DNA from 2 places in the Mesobacillus boroniphilus genome. Region 1 is predicted to be linked to the other one. Evidence: riboswitches for the same ligand, from Rfam matches in the RefSeq annotation. Region 1 holds a riboswitch; the other holds the start of a gene.
The links. A riboswitch is a leader RNA that binds a small molecule or an ion and turns the genes downstream of it on or off. The one in region 1 is predicted to bind FMN.
Positions count from the first base shown of each region.

Region 2: another riboswitch for FMN. It lies ahead of DYI25_RS09865 (ECF transporter S component); the one in region 1 lies ahead of ribD (bifunctional diaminohydroxyphosphoribosylaminopyrimidine deaminase/5-amino-6-(5-phosphoribosylamino)uracil reductase RibD).

Region 1 covers NZ_QTKX01000002.1:840,618-844,832, forward strand. Annotated here, with positions in the region: gene dacB (D-alanyl-D-alanine carboxypeptidase/D-alanyl-D-alanine endopeptidase) at 1-468, opposite strand, end outside; gene DYI25_RS16980 (hypothetical protein) at 584-784, shown strand; gene DYI25_RS16985 (metal-sensitive transcriptional regulator) at 911-1,252, shown strand; FMN riboswitch at 1,309-1,453, shown strand; gene ribD (bifunctional diaminohydroxyphosphoribosylaminopyrimidine deaminase/5-amino-6-(5-phosphoribosylamino)uracil reductase RibD) at 1,611-2,693, shown strand; gene ribE (riboflavin synthase) at 2,706-3,362, shown strand; gene DYI25_RS17000 (bifunctional 3,4-dihydroxy-2-butanone-4-phosphate synthase/GTP cyclohydrolase II) at 3,374-4,215, shown strand, end outside.
Region 2 covers NZ_QTKX01000001.1:1,922,629-1,926,843, forward strand. Annotated here, with positions in the region: gene DYI25_RS09850 (RecQ family ATP-dependent DNA helicase) at 1-168, opposite strand, end outside; gene DYI25_RS09855 (helix-turn-helix domain-containing protein) at 159-1,220, opposite strand; gene DYI25_RS09860 (ferredoxin) at 1,498-1,746, shown strand; gene DYI25_RS09865 (ECF transporter S component) at 1,935-2,516, opposite strand; FMN riboswitch at 2,680-2,813, opposite strand; gene serA (phosphoglycerate dehydrogenase) at 3,104-4,215, shown strand, end outside.

The DNA.
Region 1 (4,215 bases):
ATCTCCGGCAACCTTTTTGATTCCCATACTCTTTAATTTTTTTGCCATTTCATCAAAGTTTGTGGGGAGCAGGGTCGGATCTCCCATTCCTTTTAGATAAATGTCACCGGCTAGCGTTCCGCCGTCAATTTTTCCATCTGCCAACACTTCAGTTGTAAAGCGATATTCATCCCCTAATACGGACAGCGCCGTCGCGGCGGTGAACAATTTCAGCACAGAGGCTGGCTGCAAGCGAGTGTCCCCGATATGCTCGTATAACAGTTTTCCATCTTCCGCAGATCTGATGCTGATCCCAGCCAAAGCACCATCAAGGACTGGCTCAATTTCTAACAGTTTACTGATTTCTGCTGACAGGTCACCACTAGGCTCAACTGCCTTGGCTGGTGGTTCCTCTGTATGAAAAAACGGAATGATGGCTAAGATGATAACAAATAAGAATACGGTGATTATTGTAGTTTTTTGTTTCAATTTTTTTGTTCATTCCTTTCATTTCTCAACTGTATTCGACAGGGATTTTCCCAATAACCAACTAGTAGAGTCTATGATAATGTTTAAATAAATATAAGGTTCAGGAGGGAAAAAAATGTACCGATACTTTTGGAATACTTTACTCATTCTAGCCATCGGAGCAGGATTTTACTTCTATGCACAACTGATTTTTTCGAAGGTGACTGACCCTCTGTACGGAACATTGGCGGTGCTCGCTGGCAGCATGTTTGCGGCAGGGATTTCAAGAGAGCTTCTGTTGATCGGGCAAACTAGGAGTGAGAATAGTCAAATTTAGCATGTAATGTACTACACCCTGATTCGTAGGGTGTATTTTGTTTTTATTAAGAAAAAATAGGTTTTATGATAGGTACTATTAGGGGGTATGATAAAATAAGTATAAAAGCTAAAAGGGGGTTTTTAGATGGACATTTTAGAGCCCGAAGTGAACCCGTCTGATTGTGGTGACAACTGCTGCTCATCAGAACGAAAGAGCCATCATTCTGAAAAAACGAAAAAGAATCTCGTGACGAGATTGAATCGGATAGAAGGACAAATTCGCGGGATCAAAGGCCTGATTGAAAGAGATACGTATTGTGATGATGTCATCACACAAATTTCCGCAACACAGGCAGCTTTGAACAGCGTGGCAAAACTCCTCCTTGAAGGGCATATGAAATCATGCATCGTCGAACGAATTCATGATGGCGACAATGAAGTAATTGATGAGCTTTTGACAACGATTGAGAAGTTGATGAAAAAATAAAAGGTTGTTTTGTTTTTCATTTAACTTAATGTTCTGTATAATGACACTAACTTAATACATTCCTTCGGGGTCGGGTGAAATTCCCAACCGGCGGTGATGAAGCCATGCTTCTTAGTCCGTGACCCGGTTAACATTTGTTAAACGGTGGATCTGGTGAAACTCCAGGGCCGACAGTTAAAGTCTGGATGGGAGAAGGAAAAAAACGAGGATTAAAAGAATGGGATAAGTATGCCCTTTTTTAACCCTCTAATTAGCCATTGCCTTTTTTAGGACCCCGAAGCAATCTTGTTTCGGGGTCTTTTTATTTTTTCGTAAAAACCCGAAGGGAAACTACTATTTTAAGGAAGGAGGAAGCAGGATGAACGACCGGGACTATATGGCACTAGCCATCAATCTGGCCAGTGCGACTGAAGGTCAAACCTCACCTAATCCGCAGGTTGGCGCTGTTCTTGTAAAAGACGGTCAGATCATTGGCATGGGTGCCCATTTGAAGGCGGGTGAGCCGCATGCTGAGGTCCACGCGATTCGAATGGCAGGTGAAAAGGCCGAAGGCGCCATACTGTATGTGACCCTCGAGCCATGCAGCCATTTCGGAAAAACGCCGCCATGTTCGAATTTGGTTATAGAGTCAGGCATCAAGAGAGTATTTGTCGCTTCGGTCGATCCGAATCCGCTTGTTGGCGGAGCAGGGGTGAAAAAGATGCTGGAGGCAGGCATAGATGTCCAAGTTGGATTAATGGAGGAAGAAGCCTCTGCTCTTAATAAAGTATTTTTCCATTACATAAGCACGGGGCTCCCATATGTGACCTTGAAGTCTGCGACCAGCCTTGACGGCAAAATCGCAACTGTTACCGGGGAAAGTAAATGGATAACCGGGGCAGAAGCAAGAAAGGATGTCCATCAATTTCGCCATGTACATGATGCCATTTTGGTTGGTGTTAATACTGTCATTAGAGACAATCCAAGTCTGACGACAAGACTGGAAACTGGCGGAAAAAACCCAATACGGGTGATTCTGGATTCTAACCTCAGGACACCTTTGGAATCGGGAATTGTCAATGACCAGGCTGCTGAGACAATTATTGTGACAGGTGCAAACGCAAAGCCTGAAAGTGAAGAACAATTTACAGAGCTGGGTATAGAAATAATCAAGCTGGAGACTGACAAAGTCGGGATCAAAGACATGCTGAAGAAACTGGGTGAACGGGGTATTACTTCTGTCTACGTAGAAGGCGGAGCCGAGGTGCATGGCAGCTTTTTAAAAGAAAAAGCCTTCCAGCAGGTGATTACGTATATCGCTCCAAAGCTGCTCGGCGGGAAAAATGCTCCGGCTGCATATGGAGGCGAAGGCATTGCCCAGCTTGAGGATACAGTTTCTTTGGAAATTATTGATGTAAAACAAATTGGCCGGGATATTCGGATCATCTCTGAGCCGGTCTAAAAGGAGGTTTGTATGTTTACAGGTATTATTGAAGAAATTGGGACGGTCGCGAATATTCAGCATAGTGGCGAGTCATTTGTCCTGACAATTGACGCAAAAAAAGTCCTGACAGATGTCCATCTGGGAGACAGTATTGCTGTAAACGGGGTATGCTTGACCGTCACCTCATTTACAGAAAATCGATTTACGGTTGACGTTATGCCGGAAACGGTCAAAGCATCCAGTTTGAAAACTGTCAAAAGAGGCTCGAAGGTGAATTTGGAAAGAGCGATGGCAGCGGGCGGACGGTTTGGCGGCCACTTTGTTGCCGGCCATGTGGATGGAGTCGGAACCATTATAGGGAAAAAGCAAATTGAGAATGCGATTTACTATGAAATTCAAGCTGACCCTGAATTGCTGAAATATGTCATCATGAAAGGCTCTGTCGCTGTTGACGGGACGAGCCTGACTGTATTTGGGATCTCAGAAGAAAGTCTAACTCTATCGCTAATTCCGCTTACCCTTTCCGATACGGTATTAGGGTTCAAGGGGACAGGCGATATCGTCAACATCGAATGTGACATGATCGGCAAGTATGTAGGGCACTTTTTGAGTAACCAGTTTCCGACAGCCCCAAAACGAGGAAACAATATTACAGCCCAATTCTTAGAGGATAATGGGTTTATGTGAGGGTGATGAAAATGTTTGATCCGATTGAAGAGGCTATATATGAACTCATGCAGGGAAATGTAGTCATCGTTTGTGACGATGAAGACCGTGAGAATGAAGGTGATTTTGTCGCGCTGGCGGACAAGGCAACACCGGATGTTATCAATTTCATGGCAACGCACGGCCGGGGATTGATCTGTGTACCAATTGAACAGGATTTAGCCCAGAAGCTTGATTTAATTCCGATGGTATCCCGGAATACGGATCCACACGGCACGGCTTTTACCGTCAGCATTGACCATAAGTATTCAACAACCGGGATTTCCGCTTTCGAGCGCTCGGCAACTGTATTAAGCATGCTGGATCCAGAGTCAAAGGCTGCTGATTTTAAAAGGCCTGGACATATTTTTCCGCTTGTTGCCAAGAAGGGCGGAGTACTAAGGAGAGCCGGTCATACAGAGGCGGCTGTGGATCTGGCTAAATTAAGCGGTGCCAAGCCTGCCGGGGTCATCTGCGAAATCATGAATGAAGATGGGACAATGGCTCGAGTCCCAGAGCTCCGCAAGATTGCCGACCAGTTCGATTTGAAAATGATTACGATAAAAGATCTTATTGAATACCGCAACCGGAAGGATCAGTTGATCAACAGAGAGGTTGAAATCAATCTTCCTACAGAATTCGGTATTTTCAAGGCAATCGGTTATTCAAATGTAGTAGATGACAAAGAACATATAGCACTTGTAAAGGGGGAAATTGACCCTGATGAACCGGTTCTTGTAAGGGTCCACTCTGAATGCCTGACTGGTGATGTGTTCGGCTCTTTCCGCTGTGATTGCGGTCCGCAGCTCCATGCAGCATTAAACCAGATTAACAA
Region 2 (4,215 bases), on a different contig from region 1:
CCCGTCCAACAGATAGCCTGGAAGTTGGTAGCACAGGGACTTTCCCGTTCCAGTTGGCAGCATTGAGATCGTATGCTTTCTTCCTAAAACAGATTCGATCGTTTCTTGCTGCCCTGGACGGAAATCCTCGAATTTAAAATACTTTTTTAAATATCTTTTTAACTCCATTCCATATCACCATATTTAGCCAGAACAAGCCTGATTTCAAAATAGGAGGCATCAGTCACTTGTTCCTTGATTTGCTTTAACTTTTTTGCAGAATTTCGCTGTGCAGCCTGAAGGATTCTTTCCTTTTTGTTTTGAAGGATATAGCCGTCTATATTGAATTCCTTGATGGAAAGAGCAATTTCCACAACATGATCTTCAATAGTGCTTTGTTTTAGGTTACGGGCAGCGGAAATTTCTTCCAAGTTATAACCTTTCTGCATTAATTTATATGTCTTGTCCGTTGATATTGTCAACGGTACGTTTCGCTCTGCCTTTTTGATCAATCCATTCAGTAGTGGGTAGGCCTGCTCATTCTCCAGGACCCTGTCAAACATTGCATGCAAGCAATTTAAGAATTCGAAATGATAACGCGCCGGTTCCAGCCCGGTGAACTCAGCAGCCTGCATAGTCGTCAATCCAATTTTCTTAAAACCTGTCAACCTTAAAACAACCAATTCAGGTCTCGTTTTTTCATTATTAAGTGCAGATATAAGCTCACCATAAAGCCTTTCTGCCAGCTTATATCGATCTTCATTTTGTTGCTTGATGTATTGTTTAACCCAAATAAGGGTTTCTCGCTTATTCCTTACTGGTATAAAGGACCTTTCATGGTTGATTAAATTTGAACTCACCTGGATAAGCAGTGTCAACCTTTCCCAAAAGTAATCCGTTACCTGATGATATTTCCAGCCATTCAGATATTCAGGAAAACTATATTCAGATAACCCCAGGTTCAGGGTTTCTTCGCCCTTTTCCGTTAATATTACCTTTTTTTCTGCTATTTCCTCTACCAGCTCCCTGTGCTGGAGCCTGTTAATCATTTTTTCGAGTCCATCCCGGGTAACTGAGGGGTATGTATGAAAATATGGGGTGATTTTATATAAGTGCGCGTCCTGAATCGTCTGCGAAGAACGCTTGCCCTGAAAAAGATGAAATAACGAATAAATGGTTCTTTCGCCATTGATTCTCTTCAATATAGACAATACGACTGTCTCTAAATATTTTATCCCCATCAAATCACCCTTGAATGAAAAATTAAGCAAAGGGCACTATAATATTCGGCGCCCACTATAGCAGAAAAATAATACAACATTATTTTAACATGAAAATATCTAGTAAAATGTTTTATTTTCAACGAAAAAACCATTCAATGCCTTGTGTGATAAGCATTCTCAATACTTTTTTTATTGAAATGTTGACGATACAGTTTTACAATAGATATGAGGAATACGTTTTCACTATTTGGTGAAAACGCCATATTATTGTTAAACACTTGGGAGGAATTATATCATGGCTAAGTACACAATTGTTGACAAAGAAACTTGTATTGCATGCGGAGCTTGCGGTGCAGCAGCTCCAGATATCTACGATTACGACGATGAAGGCATCGCATTCGTAACACTTGATGAAAACGAAGGTATCGTTGAGATTCCTGATGTATTAATTGACGACATGATGGATGCATTCGAAGGTTGCCCAACTGACTCAATTAAAGTTGCAGATGAGCCATTTAACGGAGATGCAATGAAGTTCGAATAAAGATAGTACATAATTCCCGCTTGTAAGCGGGAATTTTTTTATGGTTTTTATAAATCTTGAATTTATAAAAACCATAAAACAGTATCCAGCTCCCTTTTTATCAGGAGCAGCCAGTCATTTAACCACCTATAAAATTCAAAAAAAGCAACGGTGCAGGCCGTTGCTTTTGTATACGATCTCATATTAGTTTATGCACTTTTGAATGTTTGCTGTCTTTCAATCCAAGTTTTCATCCTTGTGAAGATCAGCATGAATATAACAGACATCAATATGCCTTTTACAAAATTAAATGGTAAAATTCCGGCAACAATCATGGCTCGCGCATCCGCTCCAGACATTGCTGGCATGTTCAAGAACAATGTGTATGCAGGTAGGAATACGTAGTAGTTAAGGACACTCATCAGGATTGCCATACTAGCTGTCCCAGCCACTAAAGCAAATGTCATCCCCTTATTGGTTTTCATCCGCTGATAAATATAGTACGTTGGCAGTATGAATAAAACCCCTGCAGCAAAATTGGCAGCATGGCCTACTGGAACACCAGTATCACTGCCTGTCATGAAATAATCAAGTGTATTCTTCAAGAATTCTACTAAAATACCTGCTGCCGGACCAAAAATCAACGCAGCAATCAATGCAGGAATATCGCTGAAGTCGACCATTAAGAATTTTGGAAACGGTGGCAGCGGAAAATTCAGCAGCATCAATACATAAGAGATACTGCTCAGCATACCAATTGAAACCATTGCTTTTACACTAATTTTTTTCATTTTCCCTCTCTCCTTATAGAGATCCATCTCACATAAAGAAGAAAGATTCAGCATTCACATACCCGTAACAAATAAAACCCTCAAGTGCTAAGCTTGAGGGAGACTTGTGAAAGGCATGCTTAATAAACGTTCAAAACCTGCATTTTTTGAACGTCTGCAGAACCTCCATCTTCTCCCATCCAGACTATACTGTCGGCTTTGGAATCGCACCAAATCCTGCCCTTACAGGCTCGCGGGCTTAGAGAAAAAATTCTCATTACCGCCGATCGGGAATTTCACCCTGCCCCGAAGATAGACCATATTTAATTTAACAAGTTTATTATACTGAAAAAAAGATAATTTGTGAAGGTGTATGCTTGTGACGATTTTTTGACTACGATGAGAGTTTAATTCTATTTTATTCATAAAACCCTTATGATTGTAAAATAAATCTCTGCTAAATTCGGAATAACAGAATATATTTAGTATTAATCAATAGATTATGACAACGCTTACATTCTATTCGTGAACGATTTTGCAGTTTGACAAAAGAATATTCGTCTTGTAAAATAATCAGAAAATTGTTTCTTTTAAGGAGTGAAATCTGGATGTTTCAAGTTCTTGCCGCAGATTCGATAAAAGAAGAAGGTTTACAGCCATTATTAGAACAGCCTGATATTCAGTTACATATCGGGAGCATAGATTCTGAAAATATCGATATACAAAAGATAGATGCTCTTCTCGTCAGAAGTGCCACGAAAGTCACCTCTGAGCTTCTAGACAGAATGCCCTCCTTAAAAATCGTTGGTCGCGCAGGTGTTGGGGTGGATAATATCGATATAGCTGAAGCGACTAAAAGAGGAATCATCGTGGTAAATGCTCCAGATGGGAATACGATTTCCACTGCAGAACATACCTTTGCGATGATGGCGGCACTTATGAGGAACATTCCACAGGCACACTCCACTGTTAAAAAAGGGGAATGGAAAAGAAATCAGTTTATTGGAAATGAACTATACGGAAAAACATTAGGAATCATCGGGTTAGGGAGAATTGGTTCTGAGCTTGCAAAAAGGGCGAGGGCTTTCGGAATGTCTGTGAAGGTCTACGACCCATTCCTGACCAAGGAGCGCGCCGAGATTTTAGGCGTTCAATTATCCACTTTCGACGAGGTCCTTGCCGAAGCGGATATCATTACCGTCCATACTCCTCTAACAAAAGAAACAAAGGGACTGCTAAATGAAAGAACCTTGAGCCAAACGAAAAAAGGAGTTTATCTGCTGAACTGCGCAAGAGGCGGAATCATAGACGAAATGGCTCTAGCCCATTTTATTGAGAATGGACATGTCGCAGGTGCTGCATTGGACGTATTTGAAGTTGAACCCCCTGGCGACCACCCTTTATTGAAACTTGATTCAGTCATCGTTACCCCTCATCTAGGAGCTTCAACAAAAGAAGCGCAGTTGAATGTTGCTACCCAGGTCGCCCGTGAAATCCGGACTTTCTTTGATGATAAACCCGTAGCCAACTCGATTAATCTCCCAGCTATGTCTAAAGAAATCTATGAGAAAATCCAACCCTTTCACCAGCTGGCAAAAGAAATGGGCAAAATTGTTTCGGAATGCCACAACAAAGGGATCAGCGAGCTGACAGCCACCTATTCAGGCACTGCCGCTGAACTGGAGACCTCTTTTTTAACAAAAGCACTGCTTGCAGGCTT